3 regions of the Comamonas aquatica genome follow, and region 2 is predicted to be linked to each of the others. Evidence: predicted binding sites of a transcription regulator. Region 2 holds the regulator's gene; each other region holds the start of a gene.
What was found. The regulator sigma-54, encoded in region 2, starts transcription at its own class of promoters, with help from an activator protein. The targets are predictions, from matches to a motif close to TGGCANGNAANCTGCTTT.

Region 1: the regulator sigma-54 is predicted to act here: its motif matches at 6,731-6,748, upstream of atzF (allophanate hydrolase).
Region 3: the regulator sigma-54 is predicted to act here: its motif matches at 2,443-2,460, upstream of glnA (type I glutamate--ammonia ligase).

The regions. Positions count from the first base shown of each region.
Region 1 covers NZ_CP072916.1:3,540,221-3,549,780, reverse strand. The annotation lists gene KAQ61_RS16660 (PepSY domain-containing protein) at 1-287, opposite strand, end outside; gene KAQ61_RS16655 (ABC transporter substrate-binding protein) at 601-1,539, shown strand; gene KAQ61_RS16650 (ABC transporter permease) at 1,612-2,472, shown strand; gene KAQ61_RS16645 (ABC transporter ATP-binding protein) at 2,465-3,265, shown strand; gene KAQ61_RS16640 (alpha/beta hydrolase) at 3,265-4,083, shown strand; gene KAQ61_RS16635 (GntR family transcriptional regulator) at 4,141-4,824, opposite strand; gene atzF (allophanate hydrolase) at 4,909-6,696, opposite strand; gene gyrB (DNA topoisomerase (ATP-hydrolyzing) subunit B) at 6,911-9,493, opposite strand.
Region 2 covers NZ_CP072916.1:3,309,991-3,319,550, forward strand. The annotation lists gene KAQ61_RS15620 (methyl-accepting chemotaxis protein) at 1-1,248, shown strand, start outside; gene KAQ61_RS15625 (RNA polymerase factor sigma-54) at 1,441-3,021, opposite strand; gene lptB (LPS export ABC transporter ATP-binding protein) at 3,072-3,842, opposite strand; gene lptA (lipopolysaccharide transport periplasmic protein LptA) at 3,842-4,480, opposite strand; gene KAQ61_RS15640 (thiol:disulfide interchange protein DsbA/DsbL) at 4,584-5,231, opposite strand; gene KAQ61_RS15645 (SPOR domain-containing protein) at 5,287-5,937, opposite strand; gene argS (arginine--tRNA ligase) at 5,968-7,677, opposite strand; gene KAQ61_RS15655 (DUF2214 family protein) at 7,743-8,189, opposite strand; gene KAQ61_RS15660 (LysR family transcriptional regulator) at 8,186-9,115, opposite strand; gene KAQ61_RS15665 (malate synthase G) at 9,363-9,560, shown strand, end outside.
Region 3 covers NZ_CP072916.1:2,226,050-2,235,609, forward strand. The annotation lists gene glnL (nitrogen regulation protein NR(II)) at 1-222, opposite strand, end outside; gene KAQ61_RS10580 (hypothetical protein) at 251-763, opposite strand; gene glnA (type I glutamate--ammonia ligase) at 983-2,398, opposite strand; gene KAQ61_RS10590 (EI24 domain-containing protein) at 2,669-3,508, opposite strand; gene KAQ61_RS10595 (phosphoribosyltransferase) at 3,749-4,273, opposite strand; gene KAQ61_RS10600 (adenylosuccinate synthase) at 4,328-5,704, opposite strand; gene KAQ61_RS10605 (ATP phosphoribosyltransferase regulatory subunit) at 5,735-6,883, opposite strand; gene KAQ61_RS10610 (DUF2065 domain-containing protein) at 6,973-7,164, opposite strand; gene hflC (protease modulator HflC) at 7,211-8,101, opposite strand; gene hflK (FtsH protease activity modulator HflK) at 8,113-9,471, opposite strand; gene hflX (GTPase HflX) at 9,541-9,560, opposite strand, start outside.

The sequences.
Region 1 (9,560 bases), 230 kb from region 2:
TGGCCGGTTACCGCGTCCACCCAGACTTCCACGCTCTGCCGCTGCGGCGTGAGGATGTGGGCCTCGTAGCGCACGCCGGCCCCGTCGCCGTCATCCAGCTCGATCTCGATCACCTGGCCCGGCGTCATCTGCGTGGCGTTCTGCACGGCCTGCTCCAGGCTGATCTTCACGGGCGCGGTCAGCGCCTGCCACTGTGCCGGGGTCTTGGCATGGGCGCCCAGGGCCAGTGTGGCGGCGGCCAGGGGCAAGGCGATGCGGTGGGACAGCCGGTGGTGCCAATGCTTCATGAGCGTTCTCCTTGGTAACGATGCAGGACAGGTGCACACCTCAGCCAGTCGGCCCCCGCCGGGCGTGGGACGGGGTCGCGTCGCGCGCCGTTGGCGGCGAGTCTGGTGCACGGCGCGGGGCATGCTGAGCACAAATGGTGCGCCTTTCACGATATGGGGGATTTTGTCGGCGATTTCCAGAGTTTTGGCGCAAAAAACATCCATTCCCAAACTGGCACGCCACTTGCTGAACTGTGCCTGTGCCGGCTTGTGTACAAGGATGTATTCAAGTGCGGTCCGTCTGTCACAGCCCTTGTTTGATGAAGGAAACGCCATGCTGTCTCGCCGCCTCCTGCTCGCTTCTCTGACCTCTTCCGCCCTGGCCCTGTCCGTGGCCACACCCGCCCAGGCGGCCGACAAGGTGATCAAGGTGGGCACGCTCAAGCTCATCCACGGCATCACGCCCTACTTCTACGACAAGTTCACGCCGGCCGGCTACAAGATCGAGGTGATCCCCTTCGAGACCCCCACCGACGGCAAGAACGCCGTGGTGACCAAGTCGGTGGACTTCGGCACCTACGGCCTGGCCGCCGCCACGCTGGGTGCGGCGGCGGGCGAGCCCGTGGTCATCGTCGCGCCCACCTGCAATGGCGGCATGGCGATCGTGGTGGGCAAGCACAGCGGCATCGGCAGCTTCAAGGGCCTGCAGGGCAAGCGCGTGGGCATCCTGCCCGGCTCCACCCAGGAGGCGGTGTTCAACGACCGCCTGAAGTCCGAAGGCATGACGCTCAAGGACATCAAGTCCGTGCGCGTGTCCTTCAGCGAAATGGCGGGCGCGCTGGAGCGCGGCGACATTGACGCCTACGTCGGTGCCGAGCCCGGCCCCTCCATCAGCGTGACCCGGGGCGTGGGCAAGGTGCTGGAGTTCCCGTACAGCACGCCCACCGGCAAGGTCAACATGGTCATGACCACGCACGCCGACACGGTCAAGAAGGACCCGGAACTGGTCAAGGTGTTCCTGGAGATCCACCGCAAGGCCTCCGAATACGCCATGGCCCACCGCGCCGAGCTGGTGCAGATGGCCGGTGCCAAGCTGGGCTTCGCCCCCGACGTGGCCAACCTGGCGGCCGACAACGTGGAGCTGACCTGGAAGATCGACGAGGACTGGATCACACGCAGCAAGTACTACGGCTCGCTGATGCTGGAGCGCAAGCAGATCCGCAAGCTGCCCGACTACAGCAGCTTCATCGTCACCGGCTTCAACCCCCAGTAAGCCCGCCCCGCCTGGCGGTGTGCTGCACCGCCGGGCCCCTGGCCTCCCCTGCCCGCTTCCGGAATGCCTGCCATGTCGTCTTCGCCCCCCTCTTTCACACCCGCCACGTCCCCGGTGGCACTGGCCATGCCGCCCCAGCCCAGCGCGGCCCGTGTCTGGATGACCACCTGGCTGGTGCCCGCCGTGCTGCCCCTGCTGCTGCTGCTGGCCTGGGACGTGGCCGTGCGCGCCACGGGAACCATGCTGGTGCCTTCCCCCCAGGAAGTGGGCCTGATGCTCTGGGATTTCGCCTTTGGCGGCATCTATGACGACGCCTTCAGCGCCACCCTGCCCACGCACTGGCTGCAGTCCATGTCGCGTGTCTACGGGGCCTTTGCGCTGGCCGCGTTGGCCGGCATTCCGCTGGGCCTGGTGATCGGCAAGAACGCCGCCATCCGCCGCTTCGTGGACCCCACGCTGCAGATGCTGCGCCCGGTGCCGGTCACGGCCTGGCTGCCGCTGTCCATGATCTTCTTCGGCGTGGGCCCCAACGCTGCCATCTTCCTGGTGTTCCTGGGGGCGTTCTTTCCCATCGTCATCAACACCACCTTTGGCGTGAAGTCGGTCGAGCCGCGCCTGTTCGAGGCCGCCGCCATGCTGGGCTGCAAGGGCACCTCCATGTTCCGCCAGGTGGTGCTGCCGGCGGCCATGCCCTCCATCTTCAACGGCCTGCGCCTGGGCCACGGCATCGCTTGGTTCCTGATCGTGGTGGGCGAGATGACGGGCGTGCCCGAGGGCCTGGGCGCGGCCATCATGGACGGCCGCATGCTGTCGCGCACCGACGTGGTGATCGCCGGCATGGTGGTCATCGGCTTCACCGGCTTTGTCACCGACCGCCTGCTGGTCACCCTCAACAACCGTCTGCTCAAGTGGAGCCCGCAACACCATGTCTGAGATCCTTGCCCATCGCACCCCTGCGCCCATCCTGGACATTGCCAACGTCAGCAAGGTCTTCTCCCTGCATGGCCGCCCCATCCACGCGCTCAAGGACGTCAACCTGCAGATCCAGAAGGGCGAATTCGTCTGCCTGATCGGCGCCTCGGGCTGCGGCAAGTCCACGCTGCTGCGCATCATGGGTGGCTTTGAAAGCGTGTCCACCGGCGTGGCCCGGATGTACCACACGCCCATCAGCGAACCCGGTCCCGACCGCGGCATGGTGTTCCAGGACTATGGCCTGTTCCCCTGGCTGACCGTGCGCCAGAACATCGCCTTCGGGCCCAAGCAGCGCGGCCTGCCCGAGGTCAAGCTGCGCGAGATCGCCGACCACTACCTGCACATGGTCGGCCTGAGCAAGTTTGCCGACCACTTTCCCCACCAGCTGTCGGGCGGCATGAAGCAGCGCGTCTCCATCGCGCGGGCGCTGGCCAACGACTGCGAAGTGCTGCTGATGGACGAGCCCTTTGGCGCCCTGGATGCGCTGACGCGCGAAGTGCTGCAGCAGGAGCTGCTGGACATCTGGGCCAAGACCCGGCTGACCGTGATCTTCGTCACCCACGCGGTCGAAGAAGCCGTGCTGCTGGCCGACCGCGTGGTGGTCATGACCGCCGGCCCCGGCCGGGTGGAGCGCGACTACCGCATCCCGCTGGAGCGCCCGCGCCACATCACGACCCCCGAGTTCAACCGCGTGCGCCAGGAGCTGACCGAGCTGCTCAGCAGCCACGTGGCCCACCACGCCAAGGCCGCCTGATGGTGATCGACACCCTGCTCCACCTGCCCCAGGCCGTGCGCGACGCGGCCTATGACAACACCCGCGCCGTGGCCAGCAGCGCCCAGCAGCTGGCGGCGTTTGAAGCGCGCAGCATGGCCGTGGTGCAGCAGCACGCCGCCGATCTGGACGTGGCCTATGGCCCGGGCGCGCGCCAGCGGCTGGATTACTTCCACGGCCCGGCCGGTGCGCCCACCCTGCTGTTCATCCACGGCGGCTACTGGCAGATGCGGCACAAGAACAGCTTCCGCTTCGTGGTCCAGGGCGCCTTGCAGCAGGGCGTGCATGCGGCCCTGATCGGCTACACGCTGGCACCCCAGGCCAGTCTCACGCAGATCGTGCAGGAAGTACGGCAGGGCATTGCCGCTGTGCGCCGGCAGGCCCTGGCGGCTGGCGGCAGCGGCCGCATCCTGCTGTGCGGTTGGTCGGCGGGCGGGCATCTGACGGTCCTGGGCCTGGACGGCGACGGGGTGGTGGGCGGCCTGGGGATCAGCGGCATCTATGCGCTGGAGCCGGTGCGCCACACCTACCTGAACCAGGCCCTGCAGCTGACGCCGGCCGAAGTGGACCAGCTCAGCCCGCTGCAATTGCCGGTGGTCGACAAGCCGCTGGTGCTGGCGTATGGAACGGCCGAGCTGGCGCAGCTGCAGGCGCAGACCCAGGCCTTTGCCCACTACCGCCAGGCGGCCCCGGGCGCCTGTCTGGCGGTGCCGGGTGCGGACCATTTCAGTATCTTGAATGCCCTGGCCGATCCGCAGGGCGTAGCGCTGCAGGCCTTGCTGGCGCTGGACCGGGCCTGACCCACGCCTGCACCGCGCTGACGGTCATTCCGCGTTTTTCATAGCTGTCCGCGCAGGTCAGGCGGCCGCTTCCAGCCTTTTTGGCTTGGCATTTTGCAGGGTGTGCAAGGTGATGTTCTTCACCTCGTCGCGGCTGACGCGGATGTGCTTTTGCAGCAGCACCTTGGCCTGCAGCCCGTCGTGCTGCAGCAGCGCGCGCAGGATGCGGCTGTGCTCGTCGTAGGTGACGTCGATGCGGTAGTTGCGCGTGAATTCCAGGCGCCGCACGATGCGGATGCGGTCCGTTATGTCGCGGTGGATGCGCGCCATCTCCAGGTTGCCGCTGGCCTCCATCAGGTCGATGTGGAAGCGCTCATCGATGTGCGACACCGCATGCTGGTCCGTCAGGCGCTCCTGCAGCGGCACGCACCACAGCGCGCACAGTGCGGCCAGGCGCTGCTCCAGGTCCGGGTCCACCACCAGCAGGTCCACGGCCGCACACTCCAGCACGGCGCGCACGTCGTACAGCTGCTCGAACACCGCGAAGTCGATGCTGTTGACCACCCAGCCCATCTTGGGCATGACCGAGATATAGCCCTCGCGCTGCAGGCGCACCAGGGCCTCGCGCACGGGGGTGCGGCTCATGCCCAGCTGGGCGCCGATTTCGCTTTCGCTGAAACGGTCTCCGGGCACGTACTGAAAATTATCGAAAGCCTGTCGCAGCTTGTCGTAGGCCATGTTGGCAAGGCTGGTGGGCGCCACGGGCGTCTCCTGCGGAATTGGGGGGATGCGGTTGTATCGGGTGCAGGGCGTGCCTGATTCAGGTGCACGCCCTGCACCAGGGTGTTACGCCGCCATGCAATACGCGCGCCAGCCCCCGAAATGCGTGATGTCCTGGGCATGGCCCAGGGCCATGCCTTCGCAGATGAAGCCCTTGACGTGGCGGCCATCCTGCAGCGTGACCGTACCAATGCCCAGCGGCGCGGGCACACCGGCCACAAAGCGCCCCAGGTTGGCGACGGGCATGTCCCAGACCTCCACGGCGATCGCGGCCCCGTCCTCGGCCCGGGCCAGTCCGGGTTTGGCGGGCACCGTGCCGGCCAGCGCATACAGGCGGTAGTAGGGTGCCGTGTGCGTGGCTTCACGGAAGCGCGCCCCGCAGGCCAGCAGCTCGTGGTTCAGCGGCATGCCGCGCAGGTGGGCGCCGACCACGGTCAGCGCAATCGTCTCGCCCTGCGTGGGCACGTGCCAGCGGGGCAGCGCGCCCAGGGTGCGCGTGGGCAGGCCTGTAGCCCCGGCGGTGAGTGGGGTCTGGGCTTCCAGGGCCTGGGCCCAGCGCACCAGATCGGGCTCGCGCCAGGCCGGCGCAATCAGGGTGATGCCGAACGGCAGCCCGCTGGGCAGTTGCGCGGCCGGAATGGCGATGGCCGACCAGCCCAGCAGATTCACGAAGTTGGTGTACGTGCCCAGCTCGGAATTGGCGGCCACGGGTTCGGCCTGCAGATCGGCCATGCTGGGGTGGCGCGGTGCCGTGGGCACGCACAGCACGTCGCAGTCCTGCCAGATTTTTTCCGCCTCGCGCTGCAGCGTCTGCAGCTGGTACTGCGCGGCAAAGGTGTCCACGGCATTGAAGCGCTGGTGCACGTCCAGCACCTGGCGGATCACGGGCAGCAAGGCCTCGGGCTGCTGCTCGTACAGGCGGCGCGCACCCACCACCCGCTCGGCCACCCAGGGGCCGTAGTACAGCAGCTGGGCCACCTCGAACAAGGTGTCGAAGGCCCGGGTCTGCACGCTGGCCACCTGGGGCTGCAGCCGCTGCGCAAACTGGGTGAAGGCGGCCTCGTAATCGGCGGCCAGCTGGCGCCCGCCCGGGATCGCCACCCGCAGCTGCGCCAGCGGCCGGTGCGCGGGGATGGCGGGCCGCGCCTGCGAATAGGCATCCTGCGCGTCGGGCCCCTCCATGATGGACAGCGCCAGGGCGCTGTCGGCCACATTCAGGGCCAGCACGCCGATGCAATCCAGCGTGCGGCAGGCGGGCACCAAACCGGTGCCACTGACGGCACCGGGTGTGGGCTTGAGCCCCACGATCTGGTTGAAGCCCGCGGGCACGCGGCCCGAACCGGCCGTGTCCGTGGACAGGGCAAACGGCACCAGCCCGCGCGCCACCACCGAGGCCGAACCCGAGCTGGAGCCGCCCGAGACCAGCGTGGGATCAAAGGTGTTGGGCACGGCCCCATAGGGCGATCGCACCCCCACCAAGCCGGTGGCGAACTGGTCCAGGTTGGTCTTGCCCAGCACGATGGCGCCGGCCTGGCGCAGCCGCTGCACGGCCACGGCATCCTGCGCCGCCACATAGGCAAATGCCGGGCAGGCGGCGGTGGTGGTGAAGCCGGCCACATCAATGTTGTCCTTGGCGGCAAACGGAATGCCGTACAGCGGCAACTGGTCGCGGCCCACGGCATGTTCCAGGGCCTGCAGTTGCTGCAGCTGCGCCTGCAGCTGTGCCTCCGTGGCAATGCTGATCCACGCCGTGTCATCGGCCTGCAAGGCCTGGCGCTGCTGCTCCAGCAGCGCAGCCGGTGCTGCGCCACCGTGGTAGGCGTGCTTCCAATCGTCGAATGTGCCAATCAGCATGATGAATACCCAGATGTATACAAGATGCGGAGTTAAAGCAGATTGCGTGCCAATTGCAGCGGTTGCGTGGCGCGTTGTCGCCGATGAAGTTGCGGCGGGGTTCGACTGCATCGCCCACCAGCTCTGGAGCAGCGGCAGACCAAGAAAAAAGGCTTGAAGCCTTTTAGGACTTCAAGCCTTGTGCAGCTTGCGCTGAAAGCTCCGATTTTTGAAATCAAACGTCGATGTTGCCGGCCCGCAGGGCGTTGTCTTCGATGAAGTTGCGGCGGGGTTCGACCTCGTCGCCCATCAGCATGGTGAACACGCGGTCGGCTTCGATGGCGTCGCCGATCTGCACCTGCAGCAGGCTGCGCACATTCGGGTCCATGGTGGTTTCCCACAGCTGTTCGGGGTTCATTTCACCCAGACCCTTGTAGCGCTGGCGGCCGGTGGTGCGTTCGGCTTCGCTGATCAGCCACTGCATGGCCTGGCGGAAGTCGCCGACCTTTTCGGTCTTGGCTTTTTCGCCTTCGCCGCGCGTGACCTTGGCGCCTTCAGCCAGCAGGCCGGCAAAGCTTTCGGCTTCGGCCGACAGGGCGGCGTAGTCGTGGCTGCGCACAAAGTCCTGCGTGAGGATGGAGCTCTTGATGTTGCCGTGGTGGTGGCGGCTGATGCGCAGGATCGGGTTCTCGCTGACGGGGTCGATCTCGGCGGTCACGGCGGCGGGCACGCCGGTGGTGGTCAGCTCGCGCAGCTTGGCCTCCAGCACGGGGGCGCAGGCCTGGGCTTCTTCCAGGGTGTCCAGCTTGATCTTCACGCCGTCGGCGATGGCGCGCAGGGCTTCCTGGTCCAGGAAGTTGGACAGGCGCTCAATCACGGTCTCGGCGGCCAGGTGCATGTCGGCCAGCTTGGCCAGTTCCTCGCCCTCGATGGTGCGGGCGTTGGCACCGCCGGTGTGCACGCTGGCGTGGTTCAGCGCGATCTTGAGCAGGTACTTGTTCAGCGCCGGGCCGTCCTTGAGGTACAGCTCTTCCTTGCCGTTCTTGACCTTGTACAGGGGCGGCTGGGCGATGTAGATGTGGCCGCGCTCGACCAGCTCGGGCATCTGGCGGTAGAAGAAGGTCAGCAGCAGTGTGCGGATGTGGGCACCGTCCACGTCCGCGTCGGTCATGATGATGATGCGGTGGTAGCGCAGCTTGTCGGGGTTGTAGTCGTCCGAGTTGCTCTTGCCCGAATCGGCGCTGACCTTGCCGATGCCGGTGCCCAGGGCCGTGATCAGGGTGATGATTTCCTGGCTGGACAGCAGCTTTTCGTAGCGGGCCTTTTCCACGTTCAGGATCTTGCCGCGCAGGGGCAGGATGGCCTGGAACTTGCGGTCGCGGCCCTGCTTGGCGGATCCACCTGCGGAGTCACCCTCGACGATGTAGATTTCGCACAGCGCGGGGTCTTTTTCCTGGCAGTCGGCCAGCTTGCCGGGCAGGCCCATGCCGTCCAGCACGCCCTTGCGGCGCGTCATTTCGCGGGCCTTGCGCGCGGCTTCACGGGCGCGGGCGGCCTCGATGATCTTGCCGCACAGGATCTTGGCGTCGTTGGGGTTCTCTTCCAGGTAGTCGGTCAGTGTCTTGGCGACGATGTCTTCCACCGGCGCACGCACTTCGGAGCTGACCAGCTTGTCCTTGGTCTGGCTGCTGAACTTGGGCTCGGGCACCTTCACGCTCAGCACGGCGCACAGGCCTTCGCGCATGTCGTCCCCGCTGACTTCGACCTTGGCCTTCTTGGCCAGTTCGTGGTCGGCGATGTACTTGCCGATCACGCGGGTCATGGCCGCACGCAGGCCGGTCAGGTGGGTGCCGCCATCCCGCTGGGGGATGTTGTTGGTGAAGCACAGCACCTGTTCGTTGTAGCCGTCGTTCCACTGCATGGCCACCTCGACACCGATCTCGGTGCCGGGGATGCCGCCGTAGCTGTCGGCCGGGCGGCTGCCCGTGGCGTAGAACGAGGTGGGGTGCAGCACCTTCTTGTTGGCGTTGATGAAGCCGACAAAGCCCTGCACGCCGCCGGCGCCGGAGAAGTCGTCTTCCTTGCCATCGCGTTCGTCCTTCAGGCGGATGCGCACGCCGTTGTTCAGGAACGAGAGTTCGCGCAGGCGCTTGGCCAGGATTTCGTAACGGAACTCGAAGTTTTCCTTGAAGATGTCCTGGTCGGGCAGGAAGTGCACCTTGGTGCCGCGCTTGTCGGTCTCGCCGATGACGCGCATGGGCGAGGTCTCGAAGCCGTCGACCACCTCGATCAGGCGGTTCTGCACAAAGCCGCGCGAGAAGTCGATCTCATGCACCTTGCCGTCGCGGCGCACGGTCAGCTTCAGCCAGATGGACAGCGCGTTCACGCAGGACACGCCCACGCCGTGCAGACCGCCCGAGACCTTGTAGCTGTTCTGGTTGAACTTGCCGCCGGCGTGCAGCTCGGTCAGCGCGATTTCGGCGGCCGAGCGCTTGGGCTCGTGCTTGTCGTCCATCTTCACGCCGGTGGGAATGCCGCGGCCGTTGTCGATGACGGACAGCGAGCCGTCGGCGTGGATGGTGACCAGGATGTCGTCGCAGTGGCCGGCCAGCGCTTCGTCGATGGAGTTGTCCACGACCTCGAACACCAGGTGGTGCAGGCCGGTGCCGTCGGAGGTGTCGCCGATGTACATGCCGGGGCGCTTGCGCACGGCCTCCAGGCCTTCCAGGATCTGGATGGCGCCTTCGCCGTAGCCGGTGTCAGCGGGGGCGCTGGCGGGTGCTGCGGTGGGGTTTTCTGGCTGGTTCTCGTCGGTCATGAAGGTGCCTTACTGCTACAATAACAGGAGCTATTTGCGCTTGTATTGCCTGGAAATTACCAATAAA
Region 2 (9,560 bases):
AACATCCTGGCGCATGCCCAGGCGGACCTGGTGCTCAAGCCCATGAGCGCCCTCGCGCCGGCGCTGACGCCGGCCCTGATCGAGCAGCTGACCAGCCAAGGCCAGAGCGCGAACGTCACCATCGGTGATGCCGAGCAGATGCTGTATGCCGTCAAGGTCGAGGGCACACCCTGGGTGCTGGCCATCGGTATCGACCGCGCCGAGGCCACCGCGCCGCTGCGCCACCTGCTGCAGGTGGCGGCGGCCATCACCGCGCTGTGCCTGGTGGCGGCCGTGGCCCTGGTGTCGGTGGCCGTCAGCCGCCAGCTGCGCCGTCTGGCCATGGTGCGCGATGCGCTGGAAGACATCGCCTCGGGCGAGGGGGATCTGACCGTGCGCCTGGACAACAGCGGCAAGGACGAGCTGGCACAGATCGCCACCGCCTTCAACCACTTCGTGAACAAGATCGCCGCCGTGCTGCTGCGCATCCGCACCGCCTCGGAATCGGTGCGCCTGGCCAGCCAGGAAATCGCCATGGGCAACCAGGACCTGTCCTCGCGCACCGAGCAGCAGGCCAGCTCGCTGGAGGAGACCGCCGCGGCGATGGAGCAGCTCACCGCCACGGTGCAGCAGAACGCCGAGAACGCCCGCCAGGCCAACCAGCTGGCCAGCAGCGCCTCCTCCGTCGCCTCGCACGGCGGCAGCGTGGTCGGCCAGGTGGTGCAGACCATGGGCGGGATCGACGCCGCGTCGCGCAAGATCGTCGACATCATCGGCGTGATCGACAGCATCGCCTTCCAGACCAACATCCTGGCGCTGAACGCCGCCGTGGAAGCCGCCCGCGCCGGCGAACAGGGCCGCGGCTTTGCCGTGGTGGCCGGCGAGGTGCGCACCCTGGCCCAGCGCAGCGCCGCCGCGGCCAAGGAGATCAAGCAGCTGATCGACGACTCGGTCAACCAGGTCAACACCGGCAGCCGCCTGGTGCAGGAGGCCGGCGCCACCATGCAGGAAGTGGTGGACAGCGTGCGCCGCGTCACCGCCATCGTGGCGGAGATCAGCCACGCCAGCCAGGAGCAGAGCAACGGCATCGGCGAGATCAACGGCGCCGTCAGCCAGATGGACCAGGGCACGCAGCAGAACGCCGCCCTGGTCGAACAGGCCACCGCCGCCGCGCAGTCGTTGCAGCAGCAGGCGCACCAGCTGGCCGAGGTGGTCGGCGGCTTCAAGCTGGACCACGCGCCCGCCACGCAGGCCCTGGCCCTGCGCTGACACACCGCCGGGCACGCGCAGCGCGGGCCCGCGGGGTTTTAAAAAGAGAGCTGCTCGCGCGCTTGCATAAAAGGGTTCAGATGGTTTTCCATCTGAACCCTTTGTGTATGGAGCGCCAGCAGCTCTCTTTTTGATGATTGGCCGCTGTGTCGGTGCTGTCCCACCGGCTGCCCCCACCGGACCGGAACGCGTCTACAGCGCCTTGCGCAGGTTGGCCGGGGCGATCTTCAAGGCCTCGCGGTACTTGGCCACGGTGCGGCGCGCGCACTCGATGCCCTGCTCCTTGAGCATGTCCGCGATCTGGCTGTCGGACAGCGGTTTCTTCGGGCTCTCGGCCGCGACGAACTGCTTGATCAGCGCGCGCACCGCCGTGCTGGAGGCGTTGCCCCCGGTCTCCGTGCCCAGGCCCGAGCCGAAGAAGAACTTCAGCTCGTAGGTGCCGTGCGGCGTGGCCATGTACTTGGCCGTGGTCACGCGGCTGATGGTCGATTCGTGCAGGCCCAGTTCGTCGGCAATGTCGCGCAGCACCAGCGGGCGCATGGCCAGCTCGCCGTGCACGAAAAAGTTCTTCTGCCGGTCGACGATGGCCTTGGACACGCGCAGGATGGTGTCGAAGCGCTGCTGCACGTTCTTGATGAACCAGCGCGCCTCCTGCAGCCGCTGCTGCAGGCCGGCGTGCCCGTCGCTGCCCTTGTGGCTGCGCAGGGCGTTGGCGTACACGTCGTGCACGCGCAGGCGCGGCATCACGTCCGGGTTCAGCTGCACGCTGAACTGCGCCAGGCCATCCCCCCCCTTGCGCGCTGTTTTCTTGACGATCACGTCGGGCACGATGATGTGGCGCTCGACATCGGTGAAGCGCCGCCCCGGCTTGGGCTCCAGCCGAGCGATGACGCCCAGCGCGGCGCGCACCTTGGCCTCGGGCAGGCCGCAGGCCTGCATCAGCTTGCGCACATCGCGCCGCGCCAGCATTTCCAGCGGCTGGGCGCAGACCTGCAGCGCCACCCCCAGCATCTCGTCCTGCGGATCCTCGCGGTGCAGGTGCAGCAGCTGCAGGCGCAGGCATTCGGCCAGGTCGCGGGCGCCCACGCCCACGGGCTCCAGCGACTGCAGCAGGCGCAGGGCCACGGTGAAGCGGTGCACCAGCTCGTCCAGCTGCTCCAGATCGTCGGTGCCGGCCAGGCCCTCAGCCAACGCCTGCAGCGGGTCCTCGAGGTAGCCATCGTCGTTGAGGTTTTCGATCAGGAAACGCAGCGCATAGCGGTCGATCTCGGACAGGCGCAGCGACAGCGCCTGCTGGTGCAGGAAATCGGTCAGCGACTCGTGCGCGCCCGCCAGGTCCAGGGCCGTGGGGGCATCCTCGTCGTCATTGCGGTTGCCGCGCGCCGGGGCGTCGCCGCCCCATTCGCTGTCGTCGTGCGCGATGTCGACGCTGCCGTCGCCCTCCCAGTCGCTGGGCACGTCGCTGTCGGGCGCCGCGGATTCCTGGTCTTTTTGGCCTTCAGCGCTTGCGGCACCTGCGCTGTCTGCTATGGAATATGGTGTTTCGTCGACCGAGCCGCCCTCGTGCTGGGCGGGCTCGTCCGCGGCCTGCAGGCCGAACTCCTCGCGCGGGGCGTCGTCCGAGGCCAGCTCCAGAAACGGGTTGTCGTCGAGCATTTGCTCGACTTCCTGGGACAACTCCAGGGTGGATAGCTGCAACAGCCGGATGGATTGCTGCAACTGCGGCGTGAGCGCCAGATGCTGTGAGACCCGCAGTGACAAACCTGGCTTCAACGCTGTACCCCCTCGAACTTTCTTGTGATTGCCGACGCTGCCGGGCCAGACTACATGCGGAAGTGCTCGCCCAGGTAGACCCGGCGCACATCCGGGTTCTCGACGATCTCCTCGGGTGTGCCCTGGGCGAGTACTGTGCCATCGCTGATGATGAAGGCGTGGTCACAGATACCCAGTGTTTCGCGCACGTTGTGATCGGTAATCAGCACACCGATGCCGCGTTCCTTGAGGAAGCCGATGATGCGCTGGATCTCGATCACGGCGATCGGATCGATGCCGGCGAAGGGCTCGTCCAGCAGGATGAAGCGCGGGTTGGAGGCCAGGGCGCGCGCGATCTCCACGCGGCGGCGCTCGCCGCCGGACAGCGCCAGCGACGGCGACTTGCGCAGGTGCTCGACGCGCAGCTCCTGCAGCAGGCTGGTCAGTTGCTGCTCGATGGCAGCGGCACTCAGGGGCTGGCCGGCCGCATCCGTCTGCAGCTCCAGCACGGCGCGCACGTTGTCCTCGACATTCAGCTTGCGAAAGATCGAGGCTTCCTGCGGCAGGTAGGACAGCCCCAGGCGCGAGCGCTGGTGGATGGGCATGTTGCCCACGGACTGGCCGTCGATCAGGATGTCGCCGCCATCGCAGCGCACCAGACCCACGATCATGTAGAACGAGGTGGTCTTGCCCGCGCCGTTGGGGCCGAGCAGGCCCACCACCTCGCCCTTTTGCACCGTCATGGACACGTCCTTGACCACCTTGCGGCTGCCATAGGTCTTGGCCAGGTGGCGCGCCTCCAGCTTGCTGGTGGCACGCGTGTCACGAGAATCTTCTGCCATCACTGTCCTTGGGAGTTCAGACCACCCGACGGCTGCAAGGGCTGGGCCGGTGCCGGCGCGGGGCTGCTGCCCGGCGTGGACTTGGGCGCCAGGATGGCGCGCACGCGGCCGCCCGAGCCTGCGGGTGCCGACGAAGGCAGGTTGCTGCGCTTTTCGCCGTCGACCGTGAACACATCGGTCAGGTTGTTGTAGGTAATGACGCTGCCCATGATGTCGTCGCTGAGCTTGCCGCCGGTGTAGCGGCGCAACTGGCCGCGGCGGATCAGCTTCACATCGTCGGTGCGGCCGTTGTACTCAATGACCTCGGCCTCGCCCTCGACAAACTCTTCGGGGGCGCCGGGCGCCGTGTCGCGTTTCTGGCGGAAGAAAGCGCGCTTGCCGGCTTCGGCCTTGACCATGCCGTGCTGGTAGCCTTCGCCGTCCTGGCGCACGTCCAGCTGCGCGCCGCGCAGCACGATGGAGCCTTTGGTCATCACCACATTGCCGGTGAACACGCTGGTCTGCTTGAGCTCGTCGTGGCGCAAGGCATCGGCTTCGATGTTCATGGGCTTGTCGCGGTCGGCACGCTCGGCATGCGCCACGCCAGAAGCCCCCGCAAGGGCAGTCAACAACAGGCAGGTGAGGAGTTTGGGTGTCATGGGCAGGGCACGTTTCTTGCTGGACATTGTAGTCATCCTGCCTCCCAAGCCCACAAAAAAGCCCGCGCAAGGCGGGCTCGGGGATGGGGGCCGCAGGGCCGGATCAGGCCTTACGGCTTTGCTCCACCAGGTATTCGACCACACGCAGCACATTCGGCATGCTGCCGGCACGGGGGCCGTCGGTGTAGTAGCGGCCGGCCACGCCCATGGAGGGCACGCCTTCCACGTCATACGCCTGCTGCACCTGAGTGGCCTTGCGCACCTGGCTGGCGACGTTGAAGGAGTTGTAGATCTCCTTGAACTTGTTCACGTCCACGCCCTGCTTGGCGACCCAGTTGAAGATGTCCTCGTCCTTGGCCAGCTTGTTGCGCTCCACATGGATGGCGTGGAACACCTTGACGTGCATGGCGTCGAAGTTGTCCATGGCCTGCAGCGCGAAATACAGCTTTTGCTGGGGCACGAAGCTGGCGTTGAAGGCCACGGGCACGCGGCGCACGGACACGTTGGCCGGGGCCTTCTGCTTCCACGCTGCAAAGGTGGGCTCGAACGCGTTGCAGTGGGGGCAGCTGTACCAGAAGAACTCCACCACCTCGATCTGGCCAGCGGCCGCTTCCGTGGGGGCGGGGGTCGACAGGCGCAGGTATTCCTTGCCTTCCTTGGGGGCGGCAGCCTGTGCCCAAGCCGTGTTGGCACCGAAGGCCATGGAGGTCGCAGCGGTGGCTGCGGCCAAAGAGAACTGGCGGCGTTGCATCAAAAGGACTCCTTCTTGAGATATGGGCATTGAGAGGGGGAAAGCCTCAGAAAGTTCACTGCTGCACGCGCACCAGGGCGGCGTCCACGCCCGCACCGTCCAGCTTCTGCTTCAGTTGCTCGGCATCGCCGCGCTTGTCGAAGGGGCCCACGCGCACGCGGAACACGGGACGGCCGTTCTGCTCGCGCTCGCTGATGCGGGCCTCCCAGCCCAGCATGGCCAGCTTGGCGCGCTGGGCGTCGGCATCGGCCTGGGTGCGGAAAGCCCCCGCCTGCACGAAATAGCTGAACCCGTCGGAGCCGCCCGCACCGGGGGCCCCGGCCTTGGCGGCCGCAGCCGCCTTGGCATCGGCTGCCTTGACCTGGGCCTTGGCCAGATCCCCCAGCGGGTCCGCGGCGACCGCGGGCAGCTGGGTGGCCGGGCTGGCCGCCGCCGGCGTGGCCGTGGCGGTCGCTGGGGCAGCCGGGGCCTCAGGAGTGGCCGCCGGCGCCGGACGGGCCTGGGTGCTGCCATACAGCGGCGAGTTGGGGTCCCAGTTGCGGTTGCGTTCGCTCTCGGCCGCCGGGGTGTTGCGCGACTCGCCCTTGGTCAGGAAGGGCACGGGCACCTTGGTGACATACACCGCCACCCCCAGCGCAACCCCCAGACCCACGATCAAACCCAGGATGAAGCCGAGGATCGTGCCCCCGCGCTGCTGCTTGTCCATAAAACCGCCTGTCACTTTCTGTTGCGTCACTTACATGCGCTCGGGAGCATCCACCCCCAGCACCGCCAGACCATTGTGCAGCACCTGGGCCGTGGCGGCGACCAGGGCCAGACGCGCCAGCTTCACGGCCTCGTCGTCCACCAAGATACGCTCGGCGTCGTAGTAGCTGTGGTAGGCGGAAGCCAGGTCACGCAGGTAGAAAGTGACGTCATGCGGGGCATTGCCCGCGGCCGCGGCGCTCAGCATCTCGGGGTACTTGGCCAGCAGCAGCATCAGCGCCTGGGCCTGCGGGCCTTGCAGCGCGGACAGGTCCACGCTCTGCAGCGCCGCCACGCCGGCACCGCCGGCCTCTTGCCAGGCACGCAGCACCGACTGGATGCGGGCGTGCGCGTACTGCACGTAGTACACGGGGTTGTCGTTGTTCTGCGCCACGGCCAGGTCCACGTCGAAGGTGTACTCGGTGTCGGGCTTGCGGCTCAGCAGGAAGAAGCGCACGGCGTCCTTGCTGGTCCACTCGATCAGGTCGCGCAGGGTCACGTAGGAGCCGGCACGCTTGCTGATCTTGACCTCATCGCCGTTGCGCACCACGCGCACCATGGTGTGTAGCACGTAGTCGGGGTAGCCCTGGGGGATGCCCACATTGGCGGCCTGCAGCCCGGCGCGCACGCGGGCGATGGTGCCGTGGTGGTCCGTGCCCTGGATGTTGACGACCTTGCCGTAGCCGCGCTGGAACTTCTGGATGTGGTAGGCCACATCGGGCAGGAAGTAGGTGTAGGTGCCATCGGACTTGCGCATCACGCGGTCCTTGTCGTCCCCAAATTCGGTGGACTTGAGCCACAGCGCACCGTCTTGCTCATAGGTGTAGCCGCTGGCGATCAGACGCTCCACCGTGGCCGCCACATGGCCGTTCTGGTAGAGGCTGGATTCCAGGTAGTACTCGTCGAACTTCAGGTTGAAAGCCAGCAGGTCCTTGTCCTGTTCGTTGCGCAGGTAGGCCACGGCGAAGTTGCGGATGTTCTCGTAATCCTCGACATCGCCATTGGCGGTGAACTCGCGGTCATCGGCCTTGACGGTTTCCTTGGCCAGGAAGGCCTGGGCAATGTCGGCGATGTAGTCGCCGTTGTAGAAATTCTTGGCCAGCGGGTTCTCGCTGTCCGTGGGCCAGCAGTCGTCGCCGGGCTTGAAGCCCTTGGCACGCAACTGCGTGGACTTGGTCAGGGTGTCGATCTGCACGCCCGCGTCGTTGTAATAGAACTCGCGGTGCACCTTCCAGCCCTGGGTGGCGTAGAGGTTGCTGATGGCGTCGCCGATGGCCGCCTGGCGGCCATGGCCCACGTGCAGCGGGCCGGTGGGGTTGGCGGAGACGAACTCGACCAACACCTGCTCGCCCCGCGCCGGCTGGTAGCCGAACTGGGCGCCCTGCGCCAGCACTTCGCGCACGATCTGCTGCTTGGCGGCGGGCTTGAGGCGGATGTTCAGAAAGCCGGGGCCGGCGATCTCGATCGCATCCACCCACTGCTGGAACGCGGGCGTGGCTTCCAGCGCGGCCTTGAGCTGCTCGCCCAAAGCGCGCGGGTTGGCCTTCAGGGGCTTGGCCAGCTGCATGGCCGCCGTGCAGGCGAAGTCGCCATGGGCTGCCACCTTGGGGTTTTCAAATGCGGCGCGGGCGCCGGCGCCGGGCGAGAGTGTTTCGAGCTCGGCAGCCAGGGCCGCGAGCAAATCCTGTTTGACGGAAAGCATCGGCGGATTTTACGTGCCCGGGCGCCGCTATGCCCGCAGCCAGGATTCCCGCGCCCTGCCGCCGGCTACATGCCCCGGGCCCAGTACGCGGCCACGACGGCGATCACCGGGATGATGTGGGCCTGCACCATGATCCAGGCGCGGACCTTGCGCACCGCCTCTTCGCCGGGCAGCGCACCATCCGTATTCAGGGCCTTGAGCCAGCGGCGGATGGCCAGGGTCGGGCGCAGCGACATCAGCGCCGCCACGAAGAACAGCAGCATCTTCAGGTGGAACAGCGGCTGCGACACGTACCAGGTCAGGCCCTTGACGCCCCACACCAGGCGGGCGATCCCGGTCAGCAGCAGCACCAGGGCCGTGATGCCGTAAATCATGTCCAGCCGCGCCAGACGCCGCACCACGGCAGCGTTCATCCACTCGCTGCGGCACAGCGCTGCCTCGCTCGACAAGAAGACCACCAGGGTCAGGATGGCCAGCAGGTGCAGGCTGGCTAACAAGGCTTCCAAGGTCATTGCGTTCCTCCTTTGCTCCAAAATTCCGGGCGCTCATAGTGCGCCTTGAGGTAGTCCATCCACAGCCGCAGGCGCAAGGTCATGTGCTTGCGCTGCGGAAAGACCAGGTAAATCCCATTCGGCGGCGCGGCAAAGTCGGCCAGCACCTCCACCAGCCGGCCGGCGGCGATTTCCGCCTCGACCTCCCAGGTGCTGCGCCAGGCAATGCCCCAGCCGCCCAGGCACCAGTCGTGCAGTACCTGCCCGTCGGAGCAGTCCAGCGGACCGCCGGGCTTGATGTGCACGCTCTCGCGCCCGCCGTCCCGGGGCACGCTGAAGGCCCAGCCGCGGGTCTGCGAGGCATCGCTGGACAGCGTCAGGCAGCGGTGCTGCGCCAGCTCGCCCGGGTGCCGGGGCGTGCCATAGGCCGCCAGGTAGGCCGGCGTGGCCACGCACAGGCGCCGGTTGTCGGCCATGCGCACGCTGATCAGCGACGAATCCGGCAGGTCGCCCACGCGCACCGCACAGTCATAGCCCTCGCCCGCCAGGTCGACCACGCGGTCGCTGAGGTTCAGCGAGATGGTCACCTCGGGGTGCAGGTCGTGGAACAGCGGCACCAGCGGCGCCACATGGCGGCGGCCAAAGCCGGCCGGCGCGGTGATGCGCAGGTGCCCGGTGGCCTTGATGCCGCCGGCCGAGACGCTGGCCTCGGCGTTGGCCACATCGGACAGCAGGCGCTGGCAGTCCTCCAGGAACGCGCTGCCCTCGTGCGTGAGGGTGATGCGCCGCGTGGTGCGCACCATGAGCTTGACGCCCAGGTGCTCCTCCAGCGCGTCCAGCCGGCGCCCCATGATGGCCGGGGCCACGCCCTCGGCCTTGGCGGCGGCCGTCAGGCTGCCCTTGGTGGCGACGGAGACAAAGGACTCGAAAGCTTTGAGTTTGTCCATGGCGAGACGGATCAGGTGCCCAATAGGCCTGCAGCGCTGATGCAGCAAGCGCTGAAAGCTATGTTTTCTTTGATTATCGACGCTGCATGCACGCTGGGGAGTGTTGCCCACTTTTGCGTAAAAGTCATCAGTTTTGAGATTTTTCAGCAATTTATTGCTGCATACATTTGGAATACAGTGGGATGCAACGCTGGCCCGTCCCGGCGACACCGGTTTTCCGACTTCCCACGATCCAAGGAGCCTTCCCATGACCGCTCGCACCCAGGTCCACGGCCTGCAAGTTGCCCACGAACTGCACACTTTCATCAATGAACAGGTGCTGCCCGGCACCGGCGTCGATGCCGCCGTGTTCTGGCAGGGCTTTGACGCCCTGGTGGCCGACCTGGCCCCCAAGAACGCCGCCCTGCTGGCCGAACGCGACCGCCTGCAGACCGAGCTGGACACC
Region 3 (9,560 bases), 1.1 Mb from region 2:
GTGCCCATCCGAGGATTGCAGGCCCGTGCGCAGCAGCGAGGGCGAGGACAGGTACTGGGCGAACTCCACCCCTTCAAGCATGCGCCGCGACATGCCCATCGCGCTTTCCAGGGCGGCGTTGGCAAACACCACGGCACCCTGCTGGTCGACCACCACCGCCAAGGTAGACAGCAAATCCAACGCAGCAAAACGCTGCACATCACGGGGAACTGCAAGCGACATGGACAGACCACTCAACTTTCAAAAACAATCAGCCACCAGAGTGGCGTGCCAGCTCTCGCTGGATGCCGGCAATGTCGCTCTCCTGGCGGGCAATGCTGGCCTTCAAGCTCTCCAGGCGCTCGTTGTAAACCTGCGCGTTGCGCAACTCCAGCGCCGACTTGGTCGGGTAGCCGTCGTTGTATTCGGCCTTGAGCGCCTTCAATTTTTCCTGGGCCTTGACCAGCTCGGCCTGCAGGATGGCCCGGGCATCGCTGTCACGGGCTTTCTGCTGGCTGGGATCGACCTGCACCGCACGGGCGCCCGCCGGCGCAGGCGTGGAGGCCTTGCCCTCACCAGTCCCGGCGGGGGTGGCAGGCGCGGGCCGGGTGTGCACCACGGTCACATGCCCACCTTCCACCACCTGGCAGTTGCGCTGCTTGGCAATGGCAGCGCTGTTGGTGTACTCATTGCCACAACGGTAAATGCGCTCCTGGGCCTGTGCCGCAGGCAGCACGGCGGCACAGGCCAGCCAGCAGGCGGTTGCTCCGATCAGTTGCTTCATAGTGTTCACACCTCCAACGTTCAAATCCAGGCGCCGTACCGCAGAACCAGCATGCATGGCGTGTCTGTATGGCATTGTGCAATGCCCGACCTGCACTGTCCCGGATTGTCCGACTTGGGCCACCCGCTGCCGCCGACAAAAAAGGCAGCCTCTCGGCTGCCTAGTTGTGTCGTTCCAGCACAGGGGCCACGCATGCATGCCCAGCCCCTGCCGCCGGAATTACAGCGAGTAGTACATGTCGTACTCGACGGGGTGCACGGCCTGGCGGAAGCGGGTCACTTCGCCCATCTTCAGTTCGATGTAGGCGTCGATCATGCTGTCGGAGAACACACCACCCTTGGTCAGGAAGGCGCGGTCCGCGTCCAGGGCTTCCAGCGCCTGGTCCAGGCTGTGGCACACGGTCGGCACCAGCTTGTCTTCCTCGGGCGGCAGGTGGTACAGGTCCTTGGTGGCAGCTTCGCCGGGATGGATCTTGTTTTCCACGCCGTCCAGACCGGCCATCAGCAGCGCTGCGAAGCCCAGGTAGGGGTTCATCAGTGGATCGGGGAAGCGAGCTTCCACGCGGCGGCCCTTGGGGTTGGCCACGTAAGGAATGCGGATCGAGGCCGAGCGGTTCTTGGCCGAGTAGGCCAGCTTCACGGGGGCTTCGAAGCCAGGCACCAGGCGCTTGTACGAGTTGGTACCGGGGTTGGTGATGGCGTTCAGGGCACGGGCGTGCTTGATGATGCCGCCGATGTAGTACAGCGCGAAGTCGGACAGACCGGCATAGCCGTCGCCGGCGAACAGGTTCTTGCCGTCCTTCCACACGGACTGGTGCACGTGCATACCGGAGCCGTTGTCACCGCTGTAGGGCTTGGGCATGAAGGTCGCGGTCTTGCCGTAGGTGTTGGCCACGTTCCAGATCACGTACTTCTGCAGCTGTGTCCAGTCGGCACGCTCCACCAGGGTGGAGAACTTGGTGCCCAGTTCGTTCTGGCCAGCGCCGGCCACTTCGTGGTGGAACACTTCGACGGGGATGCCCAGGGATTCCAGGATCAGGGACATCTCGGCACGCATATCCTGGGTGCTGTCGACAGGAGGCACGGGGAAGTAGCCGCCCTTAACGCGGGGACGGTGGCCACGGTTGCCGCCTTCAAACTTGGTACCGGTGTTCCAGGGGGCTTCGTACTCTTCGATTTCGAAGAAGGGGTTGTGGGGTTCGGTGCCCCAGCGCACGCCGTCGAAGATGAAGAATTCGGGTTCGGGACCGAAGTAGGCGGTGTCGCCCAGGCCGGAAGCCTTCAGGTAGGCTTCAGCGCGCTTGGCCACAGAGCGGGGATCGCGGTCGTAGGCCTTGCCGTCACCGGGTTCGATCACATCGCACTGCAGGATCAGCGTGGTTTCTTCGAAGAAAGGATCGATGTTGGCGGTGTTGGGATCGGGCATGAGCAGCATGTCCGACGCTTCAATACCCTTCCAACCAGCAACCGACGAACCGTCAAAGGCGTGGCCCGAAGTGAACTTGTCATCATCAAAGTGCGACACAGGCACGGTCACGTGCTGTTCTTTGCCACGGGTATCAGTGAAGCGCAGGTCAACAAACTTGACCTCGTTTTCCTTCACTAGGTTCATCACATCTGCAACGGTCTTAGCCATCAGGTTCTCCTGGAAAAGCGCTTCATAGAAAGTACGCAGTTAGCAAAGCAGTTTGTGTGCCAGCTCGCCCCACACCCATCCACAAGCGGAAAGGCTGTGAAGTCCATGTTTTCACAGCCTTTTGCAATTCACCACTTTGGTGCAAATTCAACAAGCCATTCCGGACTTGCTTTCCATGCACTATTTTAGTTCCTGGATGTGCGCCACATTGGTGCAATCACCAATATGCGGCATGCCCTGCACCAAGTGGCAAAAAACACACAACGGTTTTCACGGCCGCGCGTCTGCCGGTGGTGCCACCTGCCCGGCATCCAGCGCGGCATGCTCCCGCAGACTGTGCAGGGCGGCCAGGCCATAGTGCGCAAACCAGAGCGAGGAAAACGCCAGCACCAGCGCATAAATCCACACGGCCACCGGAATCAGCACCCAGAACGCGGCGGCGAACACCACCCCAGACGCCCACACCAGGCTGGGCGCAGCACCCAGGTAGCCACAGACCACCCCCATCAACAGCAAGCGGTAGCGGTGGGTGGCCAGGAGGGTCTGGCGCTCGGCCGGGCTGGCGTGCTCGGCCAGGGCGTCAAAGGCCATGACACGGTAGGTCAGCCAGCCCCAGATCAGCGGCGGCAGCACCAGCACCAGCGGTGGCACCAGCCACAGCGGCATGGACAGCACCAGGGCCAGCAAGGCCACGGCCGTCGATCCCAGGGCCCACAGTGCGCTGCCCACCCAGCCCGCACCATGCTTGCGCTGCAGTTGCGGAAAGCGGCGCTCGGCCACCAGTGCCACCATCTGCGGGGTCATCACCACGGCCACGATGGCCAAGGCCACCATCACCATCACCGGGCTGATCACCAGCACCAGCAAAACCGCCGCCGCCACGGCGCTGGCCGCTGCCGTGCCCTGCCCCATCCAGCCCCACAACCATTGCAGCCAGCTGACAGCTTCCAGCCAGGCCTGCACGCTGGCCGCGGCAGCGTCCCACCAGAACACCCCGACCAGCGCCGCCATGCCGGCCACCAGCAGCAGAGGAAACAAGGACCAGGCCATCACCCGACCCCGCAGGCAATCGGTCACCGCGCGCCACAGCGCATCCAAGATCATGTGCATGCTGCCAAGCATAGCGGCGCCGACCTGCCCGGCACAAGGCCAGTGGCACGCTGGCCCCTGCACACCCCAATCGCATCAAGCACATCAAAAAGCAGAGCTGCTGGCGCTCATCAACACTGGGTTGTAGATACTTTTTGGATTGAAAGCGTTGGATGACGAGCGCCGACTGCTCTTATTTATAGATTTTGGAAATAAAAAAAGGAGCCCCGGGGGGCTCCTTGTGCCGACGTGCATGCTGGCTTACAGCTTCCACTTGTCCATCAGCTTCTCGGGCGACAGGTTGTCGTAGCCTTCGAAGGGCTGGTGGATCCAGGGGTTGGTGGGCAGGTCTTCCACAGAGTAGTCGGCGCGGAAGGTCGACACACCCTTGGTCCAGATCACGGCGGTACGCAGCTCGGTGATGGGCTGGTAGTTTTCCTTGAGCATCTTCACCACGGCATTCAGCGTCACGCCCGAATCGGCCAGGTCGTCCACCAGCAGCACGCGGCCGGCGATCTCACCCTTGGGGGTGGCGATGAAGCGGCCGATGTCCAGATGACCCTGCACGGTGCCGGCCTCGGCGCGGTACGAGCTGGTCGACATGATGGCCAGGGGCTTGTCAAAGATACGGCTCAGGATGTCACCGGGGCGCAGGCCGCCACGGGCCAGGCACAGGATGGTGTCAAATTCCCAGCCGGACTGGTGGATCTTGAGGGCCAGCTTTTCGATCAGGCCGTGGTATTCGTCGTAGCTGACGTACAGGTGCTTGCCGTCTTCAGTCAACATGGTCGTGTTCCTGTGTAATTTCGCGAGGAGCGTGTTTATAGAGGCAACGCCGCTTCAGCCCGCGCTGTAGGGGTTTTGCATCAGGATGGTGTGGTCGCGGTCGGGGCTGGTGGAAACCATGGCGATCGGCACACCGGTCACTTCGGCGATGCGGTCCAGGTAACGGCGTGCATTCACAGGCAGCTTGTCGTAGTCGGTCACACCCACGGTGGAATCGGTCCAGCCGGGAATGGATTCGTAGATGGGCTTGCAGCGCTCGATGTCGTCCGCGCCCATGGGCAGGATGTCGATCTTCTCGCCGTCCAGCTCATAGCCCACGCACAGTTGCAGCTCTTCGATGCCATCCAGCACGTCCAGCTTGGTGATGCACAGACCGGACAGGCCGTTGATCTGGGCCGAGCGCTTGAGCAGCGCGGCATCGAACCAGCCACAGCGGCGCGAACGGCCGGTGGTCACGCCCTTTTCGGCGCCCACGGTGGACATGACGTAGCCCGGTGTGCCTTCCTTTTCCCACTCCAGCTCGGTGGGGAAGGGCCCGCCGCCCACGCGGGTGCAGTAGGCCTTGGTGATGCCCAGGATGTAATGCAACATGCCAGGGCCCACGCCCGCACCGGCGGCGGCATTGCCAGCCACGCAGTTCGACGAGGTGACGTATGGGTAGGTGCCGTGGTCCACGTCCAGCAGCGTGCCTTGCGCGCCTTCAAACAGCAGGTTGGCACCGGCGGCATGGGCGTCGTTCAGCTCGCGCGACACGTCGGCGATCATGGATTTGAGCAGCTCGGCATGGCGCATCGCTTCGGTGTACACCGCGTCGAACTGCACTTCGCCGTCCTTCATGTAGGGGGCCAGGTGGGGACCGAAGTCGAACTGCTTGGAGCCAAGAACGTTCACCAGAATGTGGTTGTGCAGGTTCAGCAGCTCGCGCAGCTTGGTGGCGAAGCGCTCGGGGTGCTTCAGGTCCTGCACGCGCAGGGCGCGGCGGGCGATCTTGTCTTCGTACGCAGGACCAATGCCTTTGCCGGTGGTACCGATCTTCTGCGTGCCGCCTTGCTCACGGGCGGCTTCACGCGCCACGTCCAGGGCCTGGTGGAAAGGCAGGATCAGGGGGCAGGCTTCGGACACGCGCAGACGGTCACGCACGGACACGCCGGCCTTTTCCAGGCCTTCGATTTCCTCGAACAGCTTGCCCACGGACAGCACCACGCCGTTGCCGATGTAGCACTTCACGCCAGGGCGCATGATGCCGCTGGGAATCAGGTGCAGTGCGGTCTTCACGCCATTGATCACCAGGGTGTGGCCGGCGTTGTGGCCGCCTTGGAAGCGCACCACGCCTTGGGCGCTTTCGGTCAGCCAGTCGACCAATTTACCCTTGCCTTCGTCGCCCCACTGGGTACCGACGACGACCACGTTGCGACCTTTGGTTGCTTTCATAATCTCAAATCCGATGAATTGAAAAATGCCTTAGATGGCTTGAACGACCCATTGCCCGGCGCTGAGCACCAGTGCGCGGTCGCAGTCGAATTCGTCCACTTCGCTCTCATGACCTGGCAACACACACACCACGGTCTCGCCTTGGCTGCGCAACTGCGCAATGGCTTGACTAAGTTGTGCATCGTTGCCCCAGGGAGCGCGAATGGCCGCACGCAGCGGACGCGATGGCACCACCGACACCAACTGCTTGATATCCAGTGAGAAGCCCGCCGCAGGGCGGTTGCGTCCAAACACAGCCCCCACTTCGTCGTAACGGCCGCCACGCACCAGCGCATCGCTGGCGCCCGGGGCGTAGACGGCAAAGCGTGTGCCGCTGTAGTAGGAGTAGCCACGCACGTCCGCCAGATCGAACGTCAGGTTCGCTTGCGGAAACTGTGTGGCAAACCACTTGAGGTGCTGCAGCACGTGCAGCGTTCCGGGTGTGCGGGCCAACGCCTTCTCTGCCTCGTCCAGCACGGAGACATCACCGTACAGCTGCAGCAAGGCCTGCAGGCCTTCGCGCGCGGTCTGGGGAAAGCTTTTGGTGAGTGCCGCCAAGCCCGTGGCGTCCTTGGCGGCCAGCGCCGCGTGCACCTTCTGCAGCACGCTGGCATCCACCATGACCCCGGCCAGCAGGCTGCGCACGATGCGCACATCGCCCAGGTCCACGGTGAAACCGGTCACGCCCGCACCCTGCACGCAGGCCAGCGCCAGGCTCAGCGCCTCTACGTCGGCTTCGGGTCCTGCATGGCCATAGATTTCAGCGCCGAACTGCAGCGGCTCCCGCGTGGCACGGGGGCGATCCTGCGTGGCATGCAGCACCGGACCGCAATAGCACAGGCGCGTCACGCCCTGGCGGTTCAGCAAATGTGCGTCGATGCGCGCCACCTGCTGCGTCATGTCCGCACGCAGCCCCAGGGAGCGTCCGGAAATCTGGTCGACCAACTTGAAGGTCTGCAGGTTCAGTGCTTCACCGGTGCCGGTGAGCAAGGACTCCAGATACTCCAGGAGCGGAGGCATGACCAACTCATACCCATAGCTGCGCGCCGTATCGAGCAAACCTCGGCGCAACTCTTCAATGTGGCGTGCCTCGGAGGGCAGCACATCGGCGATGTGATCCGGCAGGACCCAAGCGGACATGGAAAAAGGGGGAGGCTGTTAAAAACGTGATTCTATCGGCTATCGCCGGCCGCCCCCAACAAAGCCTTAAGGCCTAGCCATGATCCACGTTATTCAAGCCACCACAGCAGGCTTAAACCGACTGCGATACAGAGCAGCCCCACAGCGCGTATCTGGCCATCGCGCAGGGCCAGCAGCTGGATCAAGGTGGCGCGCCAGTAGCGCGGTGATGCAAACGGCAGCAAACCCTCGACCACCAACAACAAGGCCAAGGCAGTCCACCAAGAAAATCCGGATTCCATGGGGTGGGCTGGCCTTGGCCTGAAGGGCTACAGACGGTGCGCGCGCTTAGTTGCTGCTGGCTCCACTGCTGCGGTAGGACTTGAAGAAGTCAGAACTGCTGGGGTCAACCAGCATCACGTCGCTCTTGTTCGCAAAGCTGGCCTTGTAGGCTTCCAGACTGCGGTAGAACTTCGCGAACTGGGGGTCTTGCCCAAAAGCTCCGGCATAGGTTCGGGCTGCCTCGGCGTCGCCTTCGCCCTTGATCTTTTGTGCATCCCGGTAGGCATTCGCCACGGTGATTTCGCGCTGGCGATCGGCTTCCGCACGGATCTTTTCACCCTCGGCAGCACCAGTCGAACGCAGCTCGTTAGCCACGCGCTTGCGCTCGGCTTCCATGCGGCGATAGACGGACTCGGTGATGGTCTCAGCGTAATCCACACGGGTGATGCGCACGTCCACCACATCCACTCCCCAGGTCTTGCCACCGGTCACGGCATTCAGGACTTCCTGCTTGACGTCGGCCATCAGGGTGTCGCGCTTGCTGGACAGCAGCTCGCGCACGGTTCGCTTGTTGACTTCCTCTTGGAAGGCATTGCGCACCACACGGTTCAGCTGCATGGCACCGGCACTTTCGTCCAGACCCACGTTGCGGATATATTCCGACGGATCGGTGATGCGCCAGCGCACGTACCAGTCGATCACCACGCGCTGCTTTTCGGCGGTCAGCATGGGTTCGGTATCGGTACTGTCCAGTGTCAGCAGACGCTTGTCGATGTAGCGCACGTTCTGGAACGGCGGTGGCATCTTGAAGTTCAGGCCCGGCTCGGTGATGACTTCCTTGATCTGCCCCAGGGCATAGACCACGCCGAATTGGCGCTGGTCCACCACAAAAAGCATGGAGCTCAGCACGGCCAGCACCACCAGCAGGCTAGAGGCAATAAATCCAACTCTGTTCACAACAGATCTCCTCAGCGGGACTCACGCTCGCGCGAGCGATTCACATCGCGCGCACGGGCATCAATGGGGGTTGCGGGCACCACGGTGACACCGTTCTGCGCAGGTGTGCGAGCCGCCGCATCCTGTGCAGCCTGCGGTGCCGCGCCAGAGCTGTGCAGGATCTTGTCCAGCGGCAGATACAGCAGGTTGGAGCCCTGGCGCGAATCCACCAGCACCTTGGTCACGTTGCTGTACACCTCTTGCAGGGTTTCGGTGTACAGGCGATCACGCGTCACCTGGGGCGCCTTCTTGTATTCGGCCAGCAGGGAGCTGAAGCGCTGTGCATCACCCTCGGCCTGTGCCGCGATGCGCTCACGGTAGGCTTCCGCCTCTTCCTTCAAACGCGCAGCCGTACCTGTGGCACGGGGGATCACGTCGTTGGCATAGGCCTGCGCCTCATTCTTGGCACGCTCGCGTTCCTGGCCAGCCTTGAGCACATCGTCGAATGCCGCCTGTACCTGCTCGGGCGGACGCACACCGCCTTGCTGCATATTGATGCCAACCACTTCCACACCCACCTTGTAGCGGTCCAGGATGGTCTGCATCAGATCCCGCACGCGCGGCGCGATCTGGTCGCGCTCTTCCGCCAGTGCGGTATCCATCTTCATCTTGCCGACCACTTCACGCACCGCGGTCTCTGCCGCCTGCACCACCGCGACGTCGGGGTTCTTGCTCTCAAAAAGCCAAGCCCGGGCGTCGCTCAGGCGGTACTGCACCGCGAACTTGATCTCGACGATGTTCTCGTCCTCGGTCAGCATCGCCGATTCACGCAGACCGGTGCTCTTAATGATGGTGTCACGCCCCACATCCACGGAACGGATCTGCGACACATACACCAGCTCATGGTTCTGCACGGGATATGGCAAGCGCCAGTTGAAACCAGCACCCACGGTCGAGTGGTACTTGCCGAACTGCGTGATCACCGCCTGCTGGCCTTCCTGCACGATGAAGAAACCCGTGCCCAGCCAGATCAGCACGGCGATGCCGGCAATAACGCCGACGCCAATGCCTGCCCCCTTCATTTCTGGCGGCTGGCTGCTGTTGCCCCCTTGGGGGCCACGGGGTGGTTTGCCCCCGAACAGGCCCGAGAGCTTGCGATTCAGGTCACGCCACAGCTCATCCAGATCCGGTGGCTGGCCCGCCTGCTGCTGGCCACGCGGCGGAGGTGGAGAGGAAGGAGGCTGTGCAGGACGGTCAGAATCCGGGCGCGAATCGCCCTCCCCTGTGTGGTTGTCCTCTCCACGCCCCCAGCGGGGATCATTCAGATTGAACATTCCCCGCAAGCGTTCTGGCAGCACTGCCCAGCGAGGGGCGCGATTCAGGAAATTCATGCGAAAAGTCTCAATTGGTATTGCTATGAACCATGTGGCATTGTGCCGAAATGTGCAGGTGCACTTTGCTCAATCGTCGTAGTCATCAA